DNA from 3 places in the Streptomyces yangpuensis genome. Region 3 is predicted to be linked to each of the others. Evidence: predicted binding sites of a transcription regulator. Region 3 holds the regulator's gene; each other region holds the start of a gene.
The links. Region 3 encodes HrcA, which represses chaperone genes, less so after heat shock. Its sites were predicted from a motif close to TTNGCACTCNGNNNNNCNGAGTGCNAA; they were not measured.
Positions count from the first base shown of each region.

Region 1: the regulator HrcA is predicted to act here: its motif matches at 2,758-2,784, upstream of groES (co-chaperone GroES).
Region 2: the regulator HrcA is predicted to act here: its motif matches at 2,512-2,538, upstream of groL (chaperonin GroEL).

Region 1 covers NZ_CP102514.1:4,444,078-4,451,169, reverse strand. The annotation lists gene NRK68_RS20490 (ester cyclase) at 1-501, shown strand, start outside; gene groL (chaperonin GroEL) at 566-2,194, opposite strand; gene groES (co-chaperone GroES) at 2,306-2,614, opposite strand; gene NRK68_RS20475 (hypothetical protein) at 2,874-3,326, shown strand; gene NRK68_RS20470 (FtsW/RodA/SpoVE family cell cycle protein) at 3,621-5,015, shown strand; gene NRK68_RS20465 (HAD family hydrolase) at 5,644-6,309, shown strand; partial or broken gene NRK68_RS20460 (NsdA family TPR-like regulatory protein) at 6,290-6,757, opposite strand; gene NRK68_RS20455 (hypothetical protein) at 6,911-7,092, shown strand, end outside.
Region 2 covers NZ_CP102514.1:3,374,930-3,382,021, reverse strand. The annotation lists SAM riboswitch class I at 1-153, shown strand, start outside; gene thrC (threonine synthase) at 147-1,445, shown strand; gene NRK68_RS15330 (MoaD/ThiS family protein) at 1,482-1,760, shown strand; gene NRK68_RS15325 (cold-shock protein) at 2,146-2,352, shown strand; gene groL (chaperonin GroEL) at 2,670-4,289, shown strand; gene NRK68_RS15315 (Uma2 family endonuclease) at 4,407-4,901, opposite strand; gene NRK68_RS15310 (hypothetical protein) at 5,142-5,735, shown strand; gene NRK68_RS15305 (hypothetical protein) at 5,761-6,297, shown strand; gene NRK68_RS15300 (phosphoribosylanthranilate isomerase) at 6,421-7,020, shown strand.
Region 3 covers NZ_CP102514.1:2,488,849-2,495,940, forward strand. The annotation lists gene NRK68_RS11475 (histidine triad nucleotide-binding protein) at 1-13, opposite strand, end outside; gene NRK68_RS11480 (16S rRNA (uracil(1498)-N(3))-methyltransferase) at 92-835, opposite strand; gene NRK68_RS11485 (nitronate monooxygenase) at 832-1,923, opposite strand; gene dnaJ (molecular chaperone DnaJ) at 2,081-3,220, opposite strand; gene hrcA (heat-inducible transcriptional repressor HrcA) at 3,221-4,237, opposite strand; gene NRK68_RS11500 (MBL fold metallo-hydrolase) at 4,391-5,110, shown strand; gene NRK68_RS11505 (DUF3097 domain-containing protein) at 5,145-5,948, shown strand; gene NRK68_RS11510 (Uma2 family endonuclease) at 5,950-6,507, opposite strand; gene hemW (radical SAM family heme chaperone HemW) at 6,608-7,092, opposite strand, start outside.

The sequences.
Region 1 (7,092 bases), 2.0 Mb from region 3:
GACCGGATGTTCCAGGAGATGGTGGCCCTCTGCGAGGGAATGCCGACCTTCATGAACCTCGACGTGGTCCGCGACGAGCACCTCAACAAGCAGCTCTGCAACCGGGTGTTCCAGGAAGCCGCGATGGCCGGCGACATGAGCGTCCTCGACGAGTGCTTCGCGACGAACTACATCGACCACGACGTCAGCAAGGAGGAGGCCACCGTCATCGGACGCGAGAGCATGCGCTCCGACATGGAGATGTGGCGCGCGGGCTTCGACATGACCTTCGAGCCGGTGGCCCAGGTGGCCGAGGGCGACATGGTCACGACGGTGTGGAACTGGCGCGGCACCCACAAGGGAGAGTTCATGGGGGTCGCACCGACCGGGAAGACGTACGAGATGTCCGGGACCACGACCTTCCGGTGCACGAACGGAGAGATCGTCGAGGGCTGGTGGCACTACAACCCCGCAGCCCTGCAACGTCAGATGGGCGGAACCGGAACGCCCTACGGAACCTGAGACCCGAACACGGGGAAGGCCCCGCTCCGCGACTGCGGAACGGGGCCTTCGACGTGGAACGCGATCAGTGGCTGTGGCCGTGACCGTGGCCGTGACCGGCGTCGCCCTCGTCCTCCGCCGGCTTCTCGACGACCAGGGTCTCGGTCGTGAGCAGCAGGGAGGCGATGGAGGCGGCGTTCTCCAGCGCGGAACGGGTGACCTTCACCGGGTCGATGACGCCGGCCTTGACCAGGTCGCCGTACTCGCCGGTGGCGGCGTTGAAGCCCTGGCCCTTGTCGAGCTCGGAGACCTTCGAGGTGATGACGTAGCCCTCGAGGCCGGCGTTCTCGGCGATCCAGCGCAGCGGCTCGACGGCGGCGCGGCGCACGACCGAGACACCGGTGGCCTCGTCGCCCGACAGGCCGAGGTTGCCCTCGAGGACCTTGACGGCGTGGACGAGCGCGGAGCCACCGCCGGAGACGATGCCCTCCTCGACCGCGGCGCGGGTCGCGGAGATGGCGTCCTCGAGACGGTGCTTCTTCTCCTTGAGCTCCACCTCGGTGGCGGCGCCGACCTTGATGACGCAGACGCCGCCGGCGAGCTTCGCCAAGCGCTCCTGCAGCTTCTCGCGGTCCCAGTCCGAGTCCGTGGCCTCGATCTCGGCCTTGATCTGGTTCACGCGGCCGAGGACCTCGTCGGAGCTGCCCGCACCGTCGACGATGGTGGTGTCGTCCTTGGAGATGGTGACGCGGCGGGCGGAGCCCAGTACGTCCAGACCGGCCTGGTCGAGCTTGAGGCCGACCTCCTCGGCGATGACGGTGGCACCGGTGAGGGTGGCCATGTCCTGCAGCATCGCCTTGCGGCGGTCACCGAAGCCCGGGGCCTTGACGGCCACCGCGTTGAAGGTGCCGCGGATCTTGTTGACGACGAGGGTGGAGAGCGCCTCGCCCTCGACGTCCTCGGCGATGATCAGCAGCGGCTTGGAGCCACCGGCCTGGATGACCTTCTCCAGCAGCGGCAGGAGGTCCTGGATCGAGGAGATCTTGCCCTGGTTGATCAGGATGTACGGGTCGTCGAGGACGGCCTCCATACGCTCCTGGTCGGAGACCATGTACGGCGAGAGGTAGCCCTTGTCGAAGGCCATGCCCTCGGTGAACTCCAGCTCCAGGCCGAAGGTGTTGGACTCCTCGACGGTGATGACACCGTCCTTGCCGACCTTGTCCATCGCCTCGGCGATGAGCTCGCCGACCTGGGCGTCCTGCGCGGAGAGCGCGGCCACGGCGGCGATGTCGGACTTGTCCTCGATCGGGCGGGCGGTCGCGAGGAGGTCCTCGGACACGGCCTTGACCGCGGCGTCGATGCCCTTCTTCAGGGCGGCCGGGGAAGCGCCGGCGGCGACGTTGCGCAGACCCTCGCGGACCAGCGCCTGGGCCAGCACGGTGGCGGTGGTGGTGCCGTCACCCGCGATGTCGTTGGTCTTGGTCGCCACCTCCTTCACGAGCTGCGCGCCCAGGTTCTCGTACGGGTCGTCCAGCTCGACCTCGCGGGCGATGGTGACACCGTCGTTGGTGATGGTGGGGGCGCCGAACTTCTTGTCGATGACGACGTTGCGGCCCTTGGGGCCGATCGTCACCTTGACCGTGTCGGCAAGCTTGTTGACGCCGCGCTCGAGGGCGCGACGGGCGTCCTCGTCGAACTTCAGGATCTTCGCCATGGGAGCGGTTCAGCCCTCTCGAAAACTCGGTTTAACGGGCTGCGCCCCTCGCCGCCCGGCAATCAGCGGGGTGACCAGGGGCGCAGCTCAAAGCAGTGCTGTGAAGCGAAATTACTTCTCGACGATCGCGAGCACGTCGCGAGCCGAGAGGACGAGGTACTCCTCGCCGCTGTACTTCACTTCGGTGCCGCCGTACTTGCTGTACAGCACGATGTCGCCGACGGTGACGTCCAGCGGGAGACGCTGGCCGTCCTCGAAGCGACCCGGGCCGACCGCGAGGACGACGCCCTCCTGGGGCTTCTCCTTCGCGGTGTCCGGGATGACCAGGCCGGAGGCCGTGGTCTGCTCGGCGTCGAGCGGCTGGACCACAATGCGGTCCTCAAGCGGCTTGATGGCAACCTTGGAGCTGGCGGTCGTCACTGTCCGACCTCCCCCTTCGGAGATCCGGGGTTAACTGTCTGAGGTGGCGACCAGGTCGATCCGTCGTCGCGGGTGCCGGACCTGCCTGTCGCTGTGTTGGCACTCACCTGGGGTGAGTGCCAGGTGCGAGACTATTCCGGCGATTAGCACTCGGTCAAGCGGAGTGCCAATTCCCGGCCGCCGGGCGTTGCGCGGACGCGCGGATCCGGCCACGGAAATCCCGCACGCACGCCGGCTCGGGATCACTACTGTCCCGGACATGACCAGGACAAACTCCGGCGTGCGGTGGATACACGCCATCCCGATCGCGATCGGCCTCGCCGTCGGGATCTTCATGTGGCACGCGGCCGTGCCGCGGCTCATCACGCAGCTGACGGGCGTGGACGGCGCGTTCACCGCGGAGCGGTGCGTGTGGGGGGAGCCCGGCTCCGCGGGGGACCGCACACTGACGTGCGCGGGGTCCTTCACCGCCGCCGACGGATCGTTCACCCTTCCCGGCATCGGGATCTACGGCGACTTCGACGACCGCCCGGCGGCGCCGGTGGCGGCCCGCGTCAGCGGGCCGGGGGCCGACCACGCGGTGCAGATGAGCCTGCTCACCTCCCTGGCGCCGATCGGCCTGGGGCTGACCGCGTTCGCCTTCCCGGCCTGGGCGCTGACCGCGGCCACCCGCGACGCCCTGACCCGCCGCCGCACGGGGCGGCCGACGTAACGGTTCCCCGGCGGGGCTGCGCCGCCCGGCTCCCCGTACCGCCGGAGGGGGACGGAACCTCGGGGAGGACATCAACGTCGTAGATGATATGAAGATAAAGCGCCTCATTGCAGAGCAGATCGGACCCAAGGCTTCCGCAAGCCCCGGCGCGCCGAGCGCCTCGGCCGGTGCGGCCGGCGCTGCGCCGGGGGCGCGTGAGGCGTCACCCCCGCCCTCTTCCCCGCCCTCTTCCCCGCCCTCTTCCCCGCCCTCCCCGCCCTCCCCGTCCACCCCCCAGGACGGCGGCGGCATCCCGTGCGTGGACTGAGGCCCCTGACGACGGCGGGCGCCCGCCGTCGCACCGAGGCGCTGCTCCTCGCCTTCGTCATCGCCATCGCCGTCTTCGGGCACGCCGCCGCGGGCCTCGCCATGAACGGCGTGCTCCCGCCCAACCTCGCCTACTTCACCATCAGCATGACGCTGCTGTCACTGGTGGGGCACCTGGGCGTGCGCCGCTTCGCCGCCTACGCGGACCCGCTGGTCTTCCCGCTGGCCATGCTGCTGACCGGGCTGGGGCTCGTACTGATCCACCGGCTCGACCAGGGCTACATCGAGCGGTGGAACTCGGACGCGAACGCCCCGGGCCAGCTGCTGTGGACGGTGGTCGGCGTCGCCGCCTGCATCGCGGTACTGGCCCTGCTGCGCGACCACCGGCTGCTCCAGCGGTTCATCTACATCACGATGGCGGTCGCGCTGGTGCTGCTGATCGCGCCGGCGTTCTTCGGCGCGGACACGTACGGGGCCAAGCGGTGGATCATCCTCTTCGGGTTCTCGATCCAGCCCGGCGAGTTCGTGAAGATCATGATCGCGATCTTCTTCGCCGGCTACCTGGTCGTCCACCGGGACTCCCTCGCCCTGACGGGCCGGAAGTTCCTCGGCATGCGGCTGCCCCCGATGCGCCAGCTCGGACCCATCATCACGGTGTGGATCCTCTCGATGCTGGTGCTGGTCTTCGAGCGCGACCTGGGCACGTCGCTGATCTTCTTCGGCGTCTTCGTGGTGATGCTGTACGTCGCCACCGAGCGCACCAGCTGGATCGTGTGCGGCGTCCTCATGGCCGCGGCGGGCGCGTTCGTGGTCGGCTCGACGGAACCGCACGTCAAGGCGCGCGTGGCGGCCTGGCTGAACCCGCTCTCCGTCTACTGGGACACCCCTCCCCCGGGCATCACCTCGGACCAGTCGGCGCAGGCGCTGTTCAGCTTCGGGACGGGCGGCATGTCCGGGACCGGCCTCGGGCAGGGACACCCCGAGCTGATCAAGTTCGCCGGGCGCAGCGACTTCATCCTCACGACGGTGGGCGAGGAGCTCGGCCTGGCCGGGGTGATGGCCGTACTGATCCTCTACGCGCTGCTCGTGCAGCGCGGGCTGCGGATGGCGCTCGGCGCCCGCGACCCCTTCGGCAAGCTGCTGGCGGTGGGCCTGGCCTCGGCGCTGGCGCTCCAGGTCTTCGTGGTCGCCGGAGGCGTCACGGGCCTGATCCCCCTGACGGGCAAGGCCCTGCCCTTCCTGGCGAAGGGCGGCTCGTCCCTCCTGGCCAACTGGATCATGATCGCCCTCCTCCTCCGCATCAGCGACAGCGCGGAACGCCAACGCGAGGCGGACACCAGAGGCCCGGCAGAAACGACGATCACGCCGGCGGTACGGGCGTAGGGGGCGGGGCGGGGCCGGGGCCGGGGGCGCGTACGGGGGCGAGGCTGGGGGCGAGGCCGCGTACGGGGGCCACGCTCGGGCGGCGCCTCCACCCCCGGGACCCGGCCCTCCGGGTGCAGCGCGGTCGGGGCGTGGCGGGAGCCGACGGGGTGGTGTGGGGACGGGATCCCCTCGGGCGGCATCAGAGCCGCGTATGGGGGTTTCCCGGCAGTCCCATCGTCTCTCCGTGTCGTGCCGGCCCGTCAAGGGCGCTCCTTCGTCGCGTCGCTTCGCGATGTCGCTGCGCTCCACCCTTGACCGACCGTCCCGCCCCGGAAATCCGAAAGACCGCCGGGAAACCCCCAAAAGGACGGGCCGGGGGGAGTAAACACACAGACGAGGCGGTGCCCTGCCCGGGCGAAGCCCGGAGCGCCCCCAATCGCTACGCGCTCCTGCCGGAAGGCGTCTGCAAGCCTCTTGGGCTGGGAATAGGCCGCCACAGATCGCTACGCGCTTCCCGATCACGCGTCCGCAGACCGTCCGGGGCCGGTCATAGGCCGCAGGGCCGGGTGTACTTCACGTGGACGGCACCCGAGGGCTGACAGGGGGAGGGAAAGCGACGGATGGCGGCTGTAACTAGGCTGACCGCATGACGATTCGCGCTGTGGTTTTCGACGTCGGCGAGTGCCTCGTGGACGAAACCAGGGAATACGGCACATGGGCCGACTGGCTGGGAGTCCCCCGTCATACCTTCGCAGCCATGTTCGGCGCCGTCATCGCGCAAGGACGCGACTACCGCGAAGTGTTCCAGCCCTTCAAGCCCGGCTTCGATCTGACAGTCGAGCGCGAGGCCCGCGCCGCGGCAGGTCAGCCCGAACACTTCGACGAGGGCGATCTCTATCCGGACGTCAGGCCGGCCCTCGCGGCGCTCCGCGAGGCAGGCCTCTGGCTGGGTATCGCGGGTAACCAGACGGTGCGTGCCGGTGGGATCCTCCGCTCGGTGTTCGCCGAGGACGTCGATCTCATCGGGACGTCCGACGACTGGGGCGCCAGCAAGCCGGATCCCGAGTTCTTCATCCGCGTGGCGAAGGTCGTTCCGTTCGCCCCGGAAGAGATCCTCTACGTGGGTGATCGCGTCGACAATGATCTCCGTCCAGGCTCCGCCGCAGGCATGCACACCGCCCTCATCCGCCGTGGCCCGTGGGCAACGATCCAGTGGAACAGCCCTGAGGCGCTGGAACTGCCGACGTTCCGGGTCGAATCGCTCGAAGAACTGCCGACCCGGATCGCACACTTCAATTCGTCAGAGCACTGACCACCGAGCCCCATGCGTAGAGACGGTCGTCGAGTTCGCGGACGCACCGCTCCTGCTGCCAGGGTACGAGCGCGCGCCTGACCTCACGGACGCGTTCCAGTCCGGTCGCGTACCAGTGCACTTCGAGCAGCTCCAGTGCGCGGATCGCGAACTCTGCGGCAGCCTCCGGCTTGCCTGCGGCAGCTTCGACCGCGCCCAGGTCACCGAGGATCACGGTTCGCTGCTTGTCAGAATCGGCAGGCAGCTCTGCCAGGGCATGGAGCAGTGTTTCCCGGGCTTGCGGCAGCCGCCCGGCCTTGAGCTCGGTATTGCCCTTGAACGCGGCCAGTCTCACGGCGGAGAACCAGTCCATCCACTCCGGGCTCGCATGCTCGCCTCCGTCAGCGAGCACGCCCTCGCCGTGGGCGATCAGGTTGAGCGCGGTTCGCGTGTTGCCGCAGCGGGTCTCGGACGAGCCCCACCCCTCGTGGCGTCTGGAGTCTCGACCGCCCAGACAGTCCGAGCATCGGCTTCGCCGCAGTGCACCAGCCCAGCGCCGAACTTCTGGCTCGCGCGCAGGCGGGCTTCGAGCGCTTCACCTCTGCCGGCGAGGTCGAGAGCGATGAGTGAGCCGTACGAATACGTTCCGCATCGGCTCCTGCGCCGCCGTGTCCGCGACATCGCTTCCGGCGTCGAGGGTGAACTGATGGCCGTGATCAACGAGAACGTCTCGGACACTGGAGTCGAACGCTGGGTGGAGCTGGCCTACATCCGTGGTGCGTCCGGGCGGGAGTTCACCACCTC
Region 2 (7,092 bases), 890 kb from region 3:
ATCCAGAGGGGCAGAGGGACACGGCCCGTTGAAGCCCCGGCAACCCTCCAGTCGGTTCTCGCGATCGCGCAGCAGCGCTCGTCAGCGAGGTCCCCGGCTAGGGAAGGTGCCAATTCCGTCTCATGGCGAAATGCGCCATGGGGAAGATGAGGAGAAAGGGCCTCGCCATCATGGCTGCACAGACTGTCGCCACCTCTGTCGATCTCGGACCTGCCACGGGCCTTTCCTGTCGCGAGTGCGGTACCCGCTTCGAGCTCGGTCCCATCTTCGCGTGCGCCGAGTGCTTCGGACCTCTGGAAGTCGCCTACGAGCTGCCGACCGGTGACCCCGAAGCCCTGCGCGCCGCGATCGAGGCCGGCCCGAACAACATCTGGCGCTACGCGCCGCTGCTGCCCGTCCCCGCCGACGTGGCCGCCAAGCCCAGCCTGAACCCCGGCTTCACCAAGCTCGTCGACGCGGCCAACCTGGCCAAGGAGCTGGGCGTCACCGGCAAGCTGTACGTCAAGGACGACTCCGGCAACCCGACGCACTCCTTCAAGGACCGCGTCGTGGCCATCGCCGTCGAGGCCGCCCGCGCCTTCGGCTTCACCACGCTGTCCTGCTCCTCCACCGGCAACCTGGCCGGCGCCGTCGGCGCCGCGGCCGCCCGGGCCGGCTTCCGCTCGTGCGTGTTCATCCCGCACGACCTGGAGCAGGGCAAGGTCGTCATGGCCGGTGTGTACGGCGGTGACCTGGTCGGCATCGAGGGCAACTACGACGACGTCAACCGCTTCTGCTCCGAGCTCATCGGTGACCCGCTGGGCGAGGGCTGGGGCTTCGTCAACGTCAACCTGCGCCCGTACTACGGCGAGGGTTCCAAGACCCTCGCCTACGAGATCTGCGAGCAGCTCGGCTGGCAGCTGCCCGACCAGATCGTCATCCCGATCGCGTCCGGCTCGCAGCTCACGAAGATCGACAAGGGTCTGCAGGAGCTGATCAGGCTCGGCCTCGTCGAGGACAAGCCGTACAAGATCTTCGGGGCCCAGGCCGAGGGCTGCTCCCCGGTGTCGACCGCCTTCAAGGCCGGTCACGACGTGGTCCGCCCGCAGAAGCCGAACACCATCGCGAAGTCCCTCGCGATCGGCAACCCGGCGGACGGCCCGTACGTCCTGGACATCGCGCGCCGCACCGGCGGTTTCGTCGAGGACGTGACCGACGAGCAGGTGGTCGAGGCCATCAAGATCCTCGCGCAGACCGAGGGCATCTTCGCGGAGACCGCGGGCGGCGTGACCGTCGGCGTGACGAAGAAGCTCATCGAGAACGGGCAGCTCGACCCGGCGCTGACCACCGTCGTCCTCAACACCGGTGACGGCCTCAAGACCCTGGAGGCGGTGGCCGCGGACAGCGGGCAGACCGCCACCATCCGCCCGAGCCTGGACGCGTTCCGCGCCGCCGGCCTGGCCTGACCACCCTCCACGTACTACCGGAAAGGCAGTAGCGCCATGAGCGTCAACGTCCGCATCCCCACCATCCTGCGCACCTACACCGGCGGTCAGGCCGAGGTCCCGGCCGAGGGCGCGACCCTCGCCGAGGTCATCGAGTCCCTGGAGAAGAACCACCCGGGCATCGCCGCGCGCGTCCTGGACGACCAGGGCAAGCTCCGCCGCTTCGTGAACGTCTACGTCAACGACGACGATGTGCGCTTCGAGGGTGGGCTGGAGGCGGTCACGCCGGACGGCGCGGGCGTCTCGATCATTCCGGCCGTCGCGGGCGGCTGCTGACCCACCCGGTAAACCGAAATTACCCCCTCCGCTAAAAGCGGAGGGGGTAATTCTGTTTGATTGGGCACGGTACAGTTGGGGAAGTCCCCTCCGCTGGACTTGCCCGCCGCATATGAACGGGTCGCGTGAGGGTCGACATCGGGTCAATGTGCGGGTGCCGTATGGGGCTTTGGCGAGATATGTCTGGCCCGAGTTGCCCTGGAATATGCCAAATTTTCACTCTATTTCAAACTTTCTCGGTGTCCAGATTTCTCGTCGGATTGACCTGTTGCAGACAGCACTCGCGCAGATACATTCAGCCTCGGTCGAAGCGTTCCGACGCAAGTTCTGACCCGGTAACGCGAAGTGCGTTCCCGCGCAAGGGCCAGTAATAGGGGAGTTAGGCATGGCTCAGGGCACCGTCAAGTGGTTCAACGCGGAGAAGGGCTACGGCTTCATCGCGGTCGACGGTGGTGCGGATGTGTTCGTCCACTACAGCGCCATCCAGATGGACGGGTACCGCACCCTTGAAGAGGGTCAGCGGGTCGAGTTCGAGATCTCGCAGGGCCAGAAGGGTCCGCAGGCGGACATGGTCAAGCTCGCGCTCGGCTAGTCCCGGAGCATCGACCACCGACGCTCGGTCTTCCGTCGAAGACCCGGAAGACCTACGAGGGGCCCACATCCCGTGTCCGGGATGTGGGCCCCTCGCGTGTCACCAGGGCCTTCGTCGAAGCCGCTTGCACTCCAGGGGGTCGAGTGCTAATCATTGGCGTTAGCACTCTACGAGTGAGAGTGCTACTGAAACGAGGACCGGGTCGGTGAGGCCCGCAGGGTCCGGTGGGAAGGAACCGCCGGGCACGCAGGCCGTCCGTCGCGGGCGCGGGCGCGGTCCTGGGAGCAATCCACCGCTGTCCGGGAGGACCACTTCAGATGGCCAAGATCATTGCGTTCGACGAGGAGGCCCGTCGCGGCCTCGAGCGTGGGATGAACCAGCTCGCCGACGCCGTCAAGGTCACCCTTGGCCCCAAGGGTCGCAACGTCGTCCTTGAGAAGAAGTGGGGCGCCCCCACGATCACCAACGATGGTGTCTCCATCGCCAAGGAGATCGAGCTCGAGGACCCGTACGAGAAGATCGGCGCCGAGCTGGTCAAGGAAGTCGCCAAGAAGACGGACGACGTCGCCGGCGACGGTACGACCACCGCCACCGTCCTGGCCCAGGCGCTCGTCCGCGAGGGCCTGCGCAACGTGGCCGCCGGTGCCAACCCGATGGCCCTCAAGCGTGGTATCGAGAAGGCCGTCGAGGCCGTCTCCGCCGCCCTGCTCGCCCAGGCCAAGGATGTCGAGACCAAGGAGCAGATCGCTTCCACGGCCTCCATCTCCGCCGCCGACACCCAGATCGGCGAGCTCATCGCCGAGGCCATGGACAAGGTCGGCAAGGAAGGCGTCATCACCGTCGAGGAGTCCCAGACCTTCGGTCTGGAGCTGGAGCTCACCGAGGGTATGCGCTTCGACAAGGGCTACATCTCGGCGTACTTCGCCACCGACATGGAGCGCATGGAGTCGTCCCTCGACGACCCGTACATCCTGATCGTCAACTCCAAGATCGGCTCGGTCAAGGACCTGCTGCCGCTCCTGGAGAAGGTCATGCAGTCCGGCAAGCCGCTGCTGATCATCGCCGAGGACGTCGAGGGCGAGGCCCTGTCGACCCTGGTTGTCAACAAGATCCGCGGCACCTTCAAGTCCGTCGCCGTCAAGGCCCCGGGCTTCGGCGACCGCCGCAAGGCCATGCTCGGCGACATCGCCATCCTCACCGGCGGTACGGTCATCTCCGAGGAGGTCGGCCTCAAGCTGGAGAACGCCGGTCTCGACCTGCTCGGCCGCGCCCGCAAGGTCGTCATCACCAAGGACGAGACGACCATCGTCGACGGTGCCGGTGACAGCGACCAGGTCGCCGGTCGCGTGAACCAGATCCGCGCCGAGATCGAGAACTCCGACTCGGACTACGACCGCGAGAAGCTCCAGGAGCGCCTGGCGAAGCTGGCCGGCGGCGTGGCCGTCATCAAGGCCGGTGCCGCGACCGAGGTCGAGCTCAAGGAGCGCAAGCACCGCATCGAGGACGCCGTTCGCAACGCGAAGGCGGCCGTCGAGGAGGGCATCGTCGCCGGTGGTGGCGTGGCCCTGCTGCAGGCCTCCGCGGTCTTCGAGAAGCTGGAGCTCGACGGTGACGAGGCGACCGGCGCCAACGCCGTGAAGCTCGCGCTGGAGGCCCCGCTGAAGCAGATCGCCGTCAACGGTGGTCTCGAGGGCGGCGTCGTCGTCGAGAAGGTGCGCAACCTCCCGATCGGTCACGGCCTGAACGCCGCGTCCGGTGAGTACGTCGACATGATCGCCGAGGGCATCATCGACCCGGCGAAGGTCACGCGCTCCGCGCTGCAGAACGCCGCGTCGATCGCCGCGCTGTTCCTGACCACCGAGGCCGTCATCGCCGACAAGCCGGAGAAGGCCGCGGCCGCTCCGGGCGGCATGCCGGGCGGTGACATGGACTTCTGATCGACCTGACGGTTGATCGGCTGTTCTCGAACGAGGGCGGCACCCCGACGGGGGTGCCGCCCTCGGGCGTTCCCGGAACCGGAACCGGAACCAGAGCCGGAGCCGGAGCCGGAACGTTCAGAACGCGGTGTCGAGCGCGAAGTCGAACGGTGCGGGGACGCGCAGGGCCTCACCGAAGGACACCGTCGTACGGGCGCGGTAGCCGTGGGGCGACGGGTCGTGGAAGCAGGTGATCTCCGCGTCCTGCATGTCGACGACCAGGTAGATCGGGACGAGGCGTCCGTAGACGTCGAGCTTCTCCTTCCAGTCGGCGTCTTTGGTGGAGACGGACGTGAACTCTCCCACCAGGGAGAGTGCCGCACCGTCCGCGTGAAGCCCGTCCTCCTCGAAAGCCGCCTCGTCCGCGACATACAGATCGGGTCCGTAGCCGCGCTTCGCATCCGGGAACCGGAAGAGGAAGGGAGAGGTATCGGCGAAGTGACCTTCGGGAACATGGGACTGGAGCTGTTCCCGCAGCAGGCGCATGGGGCGCGAGTAGCGCAGCCTGGAAAACGGTGACACGACGATCTTCCCCCGGATGAGCTCGGCCTTGAAGCCGTCTGGTGTGTCCATTTCCGCGACCGTGCGCAGAAGGTCCTCGAAGGCTGGTGGCGCCGACAACGCATCTATGGGTGTGGCCCGCTCGATCATGATCGTCACCGTATTCCTCCGGGATGGCGTGGAGCGCTGAGCCCGTGCCGTTCAAGGCTAGTGTCGCGGCGGGGGCCCCCGCCCGGTCCTCGGAGCGGTCCCCTTCGATCGGGTGGTGAAAACCGCTGGCCGGGGTGGGCGGGGGCGTGTGAACGTACGGCTATGGGCACCTCCGTCGCTTATCCCGTGCTGCGCACCACTGATCCCGCCGAGGCGTACGCGAAGGCGCGACATCTGTGCGGGCTGCTGGCCACGCGGTACGCACAGGTGTACGTGGGGGCCGAGCTGCGGACGGTCGCGGACGTGCGGCGGATGGCAGCCCTGTTGCCGGACGCGATCTACGACCATGCGGAGATCCGCACGGACCCCGTGACGGGTGAGCCCGTCCACTTCGATCTGGATGTACGGACGGCCACCGACGCGGAACTGGCGGGGGAGGTGCCGCTGTGGTTCTCCCAGGAGGAGCTGCCGGACGGGGTCCGTGACGAGGACTTCGTGCGTGCCATGGGCGCCGGGCCGGCCTCGGTGCGGTGGGAGGGGTGCTGGCCCGACGAGCCCGAGCTGGGCTCGTCCCCCTCGCCGGCGTACGACGGCGTGCAACTGGTCCTCAACAGCGAAGCCTGCGAATGGTGTGAGCAGGTCGCCGGGATCCACAGGGTCTACGTCCACGTGACCAAGCACGGTGACCGCGGCCGGGCCGAGCGGCTCGCCGCCGCGATCGGCGGGGCCGTCCTGGGCGAGCCGGAGCAGGGCTGAGGTGGGAAGTTCGCGGGCGTACCCCGTGTACCGGACCGATGATCTCGGGGAGGCCCATCGGCGGGCCCGGCTGCTGTGCGCGCGGATGCGGCCGCTCGAACCGGAGATGTGGCTGTGCGCGCAGGCGACCACCGTCACGGAGGCCCGGGTGCTCGGGGCGCTCATGCCGACCGGCATGTTCGAGCCGTCCTACGACTGGGCGGCGGACACCTGGTACCTGGGGGCCGCCCTGCCCGGCGGTGACCGGGAGCTGGCCGCCGTGCTGCCGCTGACCGTGGACTCGTACGCGGCTCCGGGCCCGGTCGAGGGGGCGCTCCTGCGGGCGCTGGGCGAGGGTGCGGCCACCTTGCTCTGGTACGGGGCCTGGCCCTGGGTCCCCGAGATACCGTCCCACACGGCCGACCCGACCAACCAGCGCGTGGAGCTGGACGTCAACGGGGAGCATCCCGACGGCCGGCACACGGTGTACGTGCACTTCCGGTCCGCCGACGAGGTCGGTGCGGCGCATCTCGCCGCGGCCATCGGCGGAGCGGTGCTGGGGCCCGTGCAGATCGGCCGCTGACACCGCAGCACGCCCGCGCCGCGCCCGCGCCGCGCGTGCGGCCCGTGCGGCCGGTGCGGCCCGTGCCGTTCGGTATGCGGGCGGGCCCGGTGCCGGCCGCCGGGGTCGGCATAGGCTGGGTGCATGGCTGACCTCTTCGTCAAGATCTGCGGGCTCAGGACCGCGCCGGACGTCGACGCCGCGGTGGCGGCCGGGGCCGATGCCGTCGGGTTCGTGTTCGCTCCCGGCAGCCCCCGTACGGTCGACGCGGCCACCGCGCGCGAGCTGGCGGCGCGGGTACCGGACACGGTGCTGACCGTCGGGGTGTTCCGCGGGCAGTCCGTCGAGGAGGTGCGCCGGTTCGCCGAGGAGAGCGGTGTGCGGGGCGTGCAGCTGCACGGCGAGGAGGGCCCCGAGGACTTCGCGGCGCTGCGCGCCGAGGGCCGCACCCTGCTGCGGGCCACCGCCGGGCGCGTGGAGCGTTGCGGTGAGTACGGCGAGGACCTGCTGCTGCTCGACGCCCCCGACCCGGGCTCCGGCAAGCCGTGGAACTGGGGGGCGGCGGACTTCACCGCACCCGAGGGGCGGTGGCTGCTGGCCGGCGGGCTCAATCCGGGCAATGTGCGCGAGGCGCTCGCGGCCACCGCGGCGTGGGGTGTGGACGTGTCCAGCGGTGTGGAGCGGGAGCGCGGGGTGAAGTCGCCCGACCTCATCCGCGCCTTCGTCGAGGCGGCCCGCAGCTAGGGGGTGTCCGGCGGATCAGGGCCGGGCCCGGGCCGCCCGGCACCGCGGCCTGCCGCGTTGTCGTCGGTCGCC
Region 3 (7,092 bases):
GTTCCCCGGCCATTGCTCACCCTCCCGTGATGTTGATCGGTCCGGGCATCGTATCCAGCCGGGGCCCGCCGCGGGCGCGCGTTCCGGCCGGTCAGGCCCAGCGTCCGGTACGGGCGAGCAGGACCGCCGCGGCCGCGGTGCCGGCGGTGGAGGTCCGCAGGACGGAACGGCCGAGGCGGTACGGGTGCGCCCCCGCCGCGGCGAAGACCGCCAGCTCCTCCGGGGAGACCCCGCCTTCCGGCCCGACCACCAGGACGACGGAACCGGAGGCGGGCAGCTCGGCCGTGGCCAGGGCCTGCGACGGGGTGTCGCGGTCCTCGTGCAGGACCATCGCCAGGTCGGCGCCGGCCAGCAGCGCGGCGACCTGCTTGGTGGACATGGCCTCGGCCACCTCCGGGAAGCGGACGCGGCGGGACTGCTTGCCCGCCTCGCGGGCGGTGGCCCGCCACTTGGCCAGGGACTTGGCCCCGCGGTCGCCGCGCCACTGCGTGATGCAGCGCGAGGCCTGCCAGGGAACGATCGCGTCCACGCCGGTCTCGGTCATCGTCTCGACGGCCAGCTCGCCCCGGTCTCCCTTGGGCAGGGCCTGGACCACGGTGATGCGGACGCCGGGCTCCGCCTCCTGCCCGGCGGCGGCGACGGCCAGGACGAGCCGGTCCTTGCCCTCGGCGGCCTTGACGACCGCCTCCGCCCAGCCGCCGCGGCCGTCGGTGAGGACCACCTGCTCGCCCGGGTTCAGCCGTTTCACCGACACGGCGTGCCGGCCCTCGGGGCCGTCCAGGACGAACTCCGCCCCTGCGGGGACCTCTTCGACCACGAACACCGGGGCCGTCATGACGCACTCCTCATCTGCATGTCCTTCAACGTGTTCTGTGCCTCGGCCAGTTCGGCCGCCAGCACCTCGACCAGCTGCGCCGCCGGCAGCGCTCTGGCCAGCCGGTGCCCCTGGCCCGCGAAGAGGGCCATGCCCTGCGGGTCCCCGGCCGCGGCGGCCGCCTTGCGCAGCCCCGAGGTCAGGTGGTGGACCTGGGGGTAGGCGGCCGGGGCGTAGGGGCCGTGCTCCCGCACGAAGCGGTTGACCAGTCCCCGGGCCGGCCGCCCGGAGAAGGCCCGGGTCAGTTCCGTCCGGACGAAGAGCGGATCGGTCAGCGCCTTCTTGTGGACGGGGTCCGCCCCCGATTCGGGGCACACCAGGAAGGCCGTGCCGAGCTGCGCCGCCGCCGCGCCGGCCGCCAGCAGCGCGGCGATCTGCGCGCCCCGCATGACTCCGCCCGCGGCGATGATCGGCAGGGCCACGGCCTCCCGTACCTGCGCCACCAGCGCGAGCAGTCCCACGGCCGCCGTGCCGTCGATCTGCGGGTCGTCCCGGTGGGTGCCCTGGTGGCCGCCCGCCTCGACGCCCTGGACGCAGACGGCGTCGGCGCCCGCCTGCTGGGCGCTGCGGGCCTCCTCGACGGAGGTCACCGTGACGACGGTGTACGTACCGGCCTTGCGCAGGGCGGCGAGGGCCGTGGGGTCGGGACAGCCGAAGGTGAACGACACCACCGGGACCGGGTCCTCGAGGAGGATGGCCAGCTTGGCGTCGTAGCCGTCGTCGCTGGTGCCGATGATGTCCTCCTCGGCGAGCGAGATCTCGTACCAGCTCGCCTCGCCGGCCAGCTGCCCGCGGTACGCCTCCACCGCGGCCGGGTCGGCGTACCCGGTCTGCGGCATGAAGAGGTTCACGCCGAAGCGGTACCGGGTGAGGGCGCGCACCTGTTTGATCTCCTGGTACATCCCGTCGGCGGTCTTGTAGCCCCCGGCGAGGAAGCCCAGTCCGCCCGCCTCGCACACGGCGGCGACGAGCGGCGGGCAGGAGGCGCCGCCCGCCATGGGAGCCTGCACGATCGGGTGGGGGGAGAGACCGTTCGCGGCGGTGGACATGCACTGCATCGTGCCACGTCCCGCCCATGGGGCCGAATCACCGCATTCGCCTGGCATAGTCCGCTCCCGGCGGCCCCGCGGGCGGCTGCCGGGGGCACGCGAAGAGCCCGGCCGGGGGCGTCCCCGGACCGGGCTCGAAGCGGTGCGCGGCCTTCGGTCAGCGACCGTTGAACGCGTCCTTCAGACGGCTGAACAGGCCCTGCTGGCCCGGCGCGAACTGGCCCATGGGCCGCTCCTCGCCGCGCAGCTTCGCCAGCTGGCGCAGCAGTTCCTCCTGCTGGGCGTCCAGCTTGGTCGGGGTGGTGACCTCGACGTGGACGATCAGGTCGCCGCGCCCGCCGCCGCGCAGGTGGGTGACGCCGCGCCCGTGCAGCGGGATCGCCTGGCCGGACCCGGTGCCGGGCCGGATGTCGATCTCCTCCAGCCCGTCGAGCGTCTCCAGCGGGCATTTGGTGCCCAGCGCGGCCGCCGTCATGGGGATGGTGACCGTGCAGTGCAGGTCGTCCCCGCGGCGCTGGAAGGTCGGGTGCGCCAGCTCGTGGATCTCCACGTACAGGTCGCCGGCGGGGCCGCCGCCGGGGCCGACCTCGCCCTCGCCCGCGAGCTGGATCCGGGTGCCGTTCTCGACACCGGCCGGGATCTTGACCGTGAGGCTGCGGCGGGAGCGGACCCGGCCGTCGCCCGCGCACTCGTGGCACGGGGTCGGGACGACGGTGCCGAAGCCCTGGCACTGCGGGCAGGGGCGCGAGGTCATGACCTGGCCCAGGAAGGACCGGGTGACCTGCGAGACCTCACCGCGGCCGCGGCACATGTCACACGTCTGCGCCGAGGTGCCGGGGGCGGCACCCTCGCCGGAGCAGGTGGTGCAGACGACGGCCGTGTCCACCTGGATGTCCTTGGTGGTCCCGAAGGCCGCCTCGTCGAGCTCGAGGTCGAGGCGGATCATGGCGTCCTGGCCGCGCCGGGTCCGCGAGCGCGGGCCGCGCTGCGAGGCCTGGCCGAAGAAGGCGTCCATGATGTCGGAGAAGTTGCCGAAGCCGCCCGCGCCGAAGCCGCCGGCTCCGCCGCCACCGCCGGAGGCGGACAGCGGGTCGCCGCCGAGGTCGTAGACCTGCTTCTTCTGCGGGTCCGAGAGCACCTCGTAGGCCGCGTTGATCTCCTTGAAGCGCTCCTGCGTCTTCGGATCCGGATTCACGTCCGGGTGGAGTTCACGCGCGAGGCGCCGGAAGGCCTTCTTGATCTCGTCCTGCGATGCGTCGCGGCGCACGCCGAGAACGGCGTAGTAGTCCGTGGCCACTTACGACTCCGCCAGGATCTGTCCGACGTAACGTGCCACTGCGCGTACCGCTCCCATCGTTCCGGGGTAGTCCATGCGGGTCGGTCCGACCACGCCGAGTTTGGCGACGGTTTCGCCGCCCGAACCGTAACCGACCGAGACGACCGACGTGGAGTTGAGCCCCTCGTAGGCGTTCTCGTGCCCGATCCTTACGGCCATCCCCGACTCGTTGGCCTCGCCGAGCAGCTTGAGGAGCACGACCTGCTCCTCCAGCGCCTCCAGCACCGGCCTGATCGTCAGGGGGAAATCGTGTCCGAAGCGGGTGAGATTGGCGGTGCCGCCGATCATCAGCCGCTCCTCCGCCTCCTCCACCAGCGTTTCGAGGAGGGTCGACAGCACGGTGGAGACCGTGCCGCGGTCGTCGGCCTCGAAGGACTCCGGCAGGTCCTGGACGAGCGGGGGCACGTCGGTGAAGCGACGGCCGACGACCCTGCTGTTGAGCCGGGCCCGCAGGTCGGCCAGCGAGGCCTCGCCGAAGGGGCTCGGGCAGTCGACGAGCCGCTGCTCGACGCGTCCGGTGTCCGTGATCAGTACGAGCATCAGGCGTGCGGGAGCGAGCGAGAGCAGCTCCACGTGCCGGACGGTCGACCGGGTCAGGCTCGGGTACTGGACGACCGCCACCTGCCGGGTGAGCTGCGCGAGCAGCCGCACGGTGCGGCCGACGACGTCGTCGAGGTCGACGGCGCCGTCGAGGAAGTTCTGGATGGCCCGGCGCTCGGGCGTGGACAGCGGCTTGACCCCCGCCAGCTTGTCGACGAAGAGGCGGTAGCCCTTGTCGGTGGGGATCCGGCCGGCGCTGGTGTGGGGCTGGGCGATGTAGCCCTCTTCCTCCAGCACCGCCATGTCGTTGCGCACGGTGGCGGGCGAGACGCCGAGCCGGTGCCGCTCGGTGAGCGCCTTGGAGCCGACCGGCTCCTCCGTCCCGACGTAGTCCTGGACGATGGCGCGCAGCACTTCGAGTCTGCGTTCGCTGAGCATCGCGCACACCTCCAGCGTGATCCGTTGCCGTGTTCCGACGTGTTCTGACGTTCGTTGGCACTCTGTGGGTTCGAGTGCCAGAGAGCCCCCGCTCAGTGTACGGCCGGGTAGTAAGACCCTGGCAAGGGAGGCCCGCCAGGGTAGCGTCGCGGCATGGACGTGCGATGGGAAGAGGCGGGCTGGGAACGGCTCACCGGGCGGGCCGGCCGACGGCGTCTGCCGGTGTGGGACTGCACGGTGGGGCTGGTGGTGGGGGACGATTCCGTGCTCCTGATCGACCCGGGCTCGTGCCTGCGCGAGGGTGCCGGGGTGCGGGCCGAGGCCGAGCGGCTGACGGGCCGGAGCGTGACCCATATCGCATTCACGCACGGCCATTTCGATCACGTCCTGGGTGCGGCGGCCTTCCCGGGGGCCGAGGTCTACGGGGCGGTCGGGCTGGCCGCGCTGCTCGCCGCGGACCGCGAGGAGCTGCGCGGGGACGCGGTGCGGCACGGGCTCGCCGAGGCGGAGGCGGCCGAGGCCGTGGAGCGGCTGGTGCTGCCCGGCCATCACGTGTCGGGCGAGTGGACGCTGGACCTGGGCGGGGTGCAGGTGCTGCTGGCCAACGTGGGGCCCGGGCACACCGGGCACGACCTGGCCGTCTTCGTCCCGGGCGAGCGCGAGACGGTGTTCTGCGGGGACCTGGTCGAGGAGTCGGGCGAGCCGATGGCGGGCCCGGACGCGATGCCCCGGCAGTGGCCCGCCGCCCTGGACCGGCTGCTGTCACTGGGCGGCGAGGACGCGTTGTACGTGCCCGGTCACGGAGCGGTGGTCACCGCCGAGTTCGTCCGTGCGCAACGCGCCACACTGGCGGCCCGTTCCGGCGTGTCGTAGGCGGGACGCGCAGGGCTCTCCTAGTGTCGGCCGGATGCGCGAGTACTCCCCCGACCTGACCCCCCAGTGGAAGCGGCCGAAGGCCGTCCCCGAGGTCGCCGCCGAACCGGACCTGGTCGTCGAGGTGGCCGGTACGGACTTCTGCGGCGCCGTGGTGGCCTGCGAGGCGGGCACGGTGACCCTGGAGGACCGCTTCGGCAAGCGCCGGGTGTTCCCGATGGAGCCGCGGGGCTTCCTGCTGGAGGGCGCGGTGGTCACCCTGGTCCGCCCGCCGCGGGGCCCGTCGGCGCCGGCCCGTACGGCCTCGGGGTCGATCGCCGTCCCCGGAGCCCGGGCGCGGGTGGCCCGGGCGGGCCGGATCTATGTCGAGGGCCGGCACGACGCCGAGCTGGTGGAGCGGGTCTGGGGCGACGACCTGCGCATCGAGGGCGTGGTGGTCGAGTACCTGGAGGGCGTCGACGACCTGCCGGCGGTGGTGGCGGAGTTCGGCCCGGCGCCGGACGCCCGGCTGGGGGTGCTGGTGGACCATCTGGTGCCGGGCTCGAAGGAGTCCCGTATCGCCGCCGCGGTGACCTCGCCGGACGTGCTGGTGGTGGGTCACCCGTACGTGGACGTCTGGCAGGCGGTGAAACCGTCGGCGCTGGGCATCGCCGCATGGCCGGTGGTCCCGCGCGGCCAGGACTGGAAGACGGGCGTCTGCCGGGCCCTGGGCTGGCCGGAGAACACCGGGGCCGCCTGGCAGCACATCCTGTCCCGGGTGACGTCCTACAAGGACCTGGAACCGACCCTGCTGGGCCGCGTGGAGGAGCTCATCGACTTCGTCACGGCCCCGGCCTGATCTACGGCAGGGTGCCGAACTCCGCGGTGTCGAGCGTCACTCCGAGGCCGTCGAGCGGGACCGGTTCTGCGAACTTGCTGGTCCGCGCCGTGCGGTAGTCGGCCTGGTCCCCGCCGCCGAACGGCTCGGTGAGCAGCGTGCACTTCGCTTCGAAGGGGTCGACGATCAGGTAGGCGGGAACACCGCCCGCGGCATAGATGGAGCGCTTCGTCACGTAGTCGCGCACCTTGCTCGTCTTCGAGACGACCTCGACGAGGAGCGAGACGGCCTGCACCGGCAGGAGCCGACCGCTTCCCTCCGGAAGCGCTTCCGGAGCGACCACGACGAGATCGGGCTGAGGCTCGGAGGACTCCCCTGGAATGGCCACGTCCTGGGTCTGGAGCGGGTACCAGCGGTCGGGGGGGATCTGACGCGCGATGAACAGCACGATCAGGTTGTGGACCACGTCGGGCCCGGCCATCATCACGATTTCCCCCCGGAGGAGCTCGACCTTGACGCCCTCGGGAGCCGCGAGGCTCTCGAAGAACTCGGTCATGCGCTGATCGTCCACAGCGGTCATCTCCGGCCCTCCGTTTCTGCCGCCGTGAGGTACGACGACAGGCTAGGAACAGGGTAGGCAGCGCTGACCCGGATCCGCGCGGGTTCACCCGGGAAGGTGATCAGTCGACCAGGTCGCGGACCACCGCGTCGGCCAGCAGCCGCCCGCGCAGGGTCAGCACGGCCCGCCCGGCCTCGTAGGGCCCCGGCTCCAGGAGCCCGTCCGCGAGAGCCCTGCGGGACGCCGCGAGGCCGGCCGCGGCGAGCAGGGACAGCGGGACCCCGTCCACCAGGCGCAGCTCCAGCAGGATCCGCTCCACGCGGCGGTCCTCGTCCGAGAGGAGCTCGCGCCCCGCACCCGGGGAGCGTCCCTCCGCGAGGGCGGCGGCGTAGGCGCCGGGGTGCTTGACGTTCCACCAGCGCACCCCGCCCACGTGCGAGTGCGCGCCGGGACCTGCGCCCCACCAGTCGGCGCCGCGCCAGTACAGCTCGTTGTGCAGGCAGCGCCCGGCCTCGGAGGCGGCCCAGTTCGAGACCTCGTACCAGGAGTAGCCGGCCGCGGCCATGACCTCGTCGGCGATCAGGTAGCGGTCGGCGTGGACGTCGT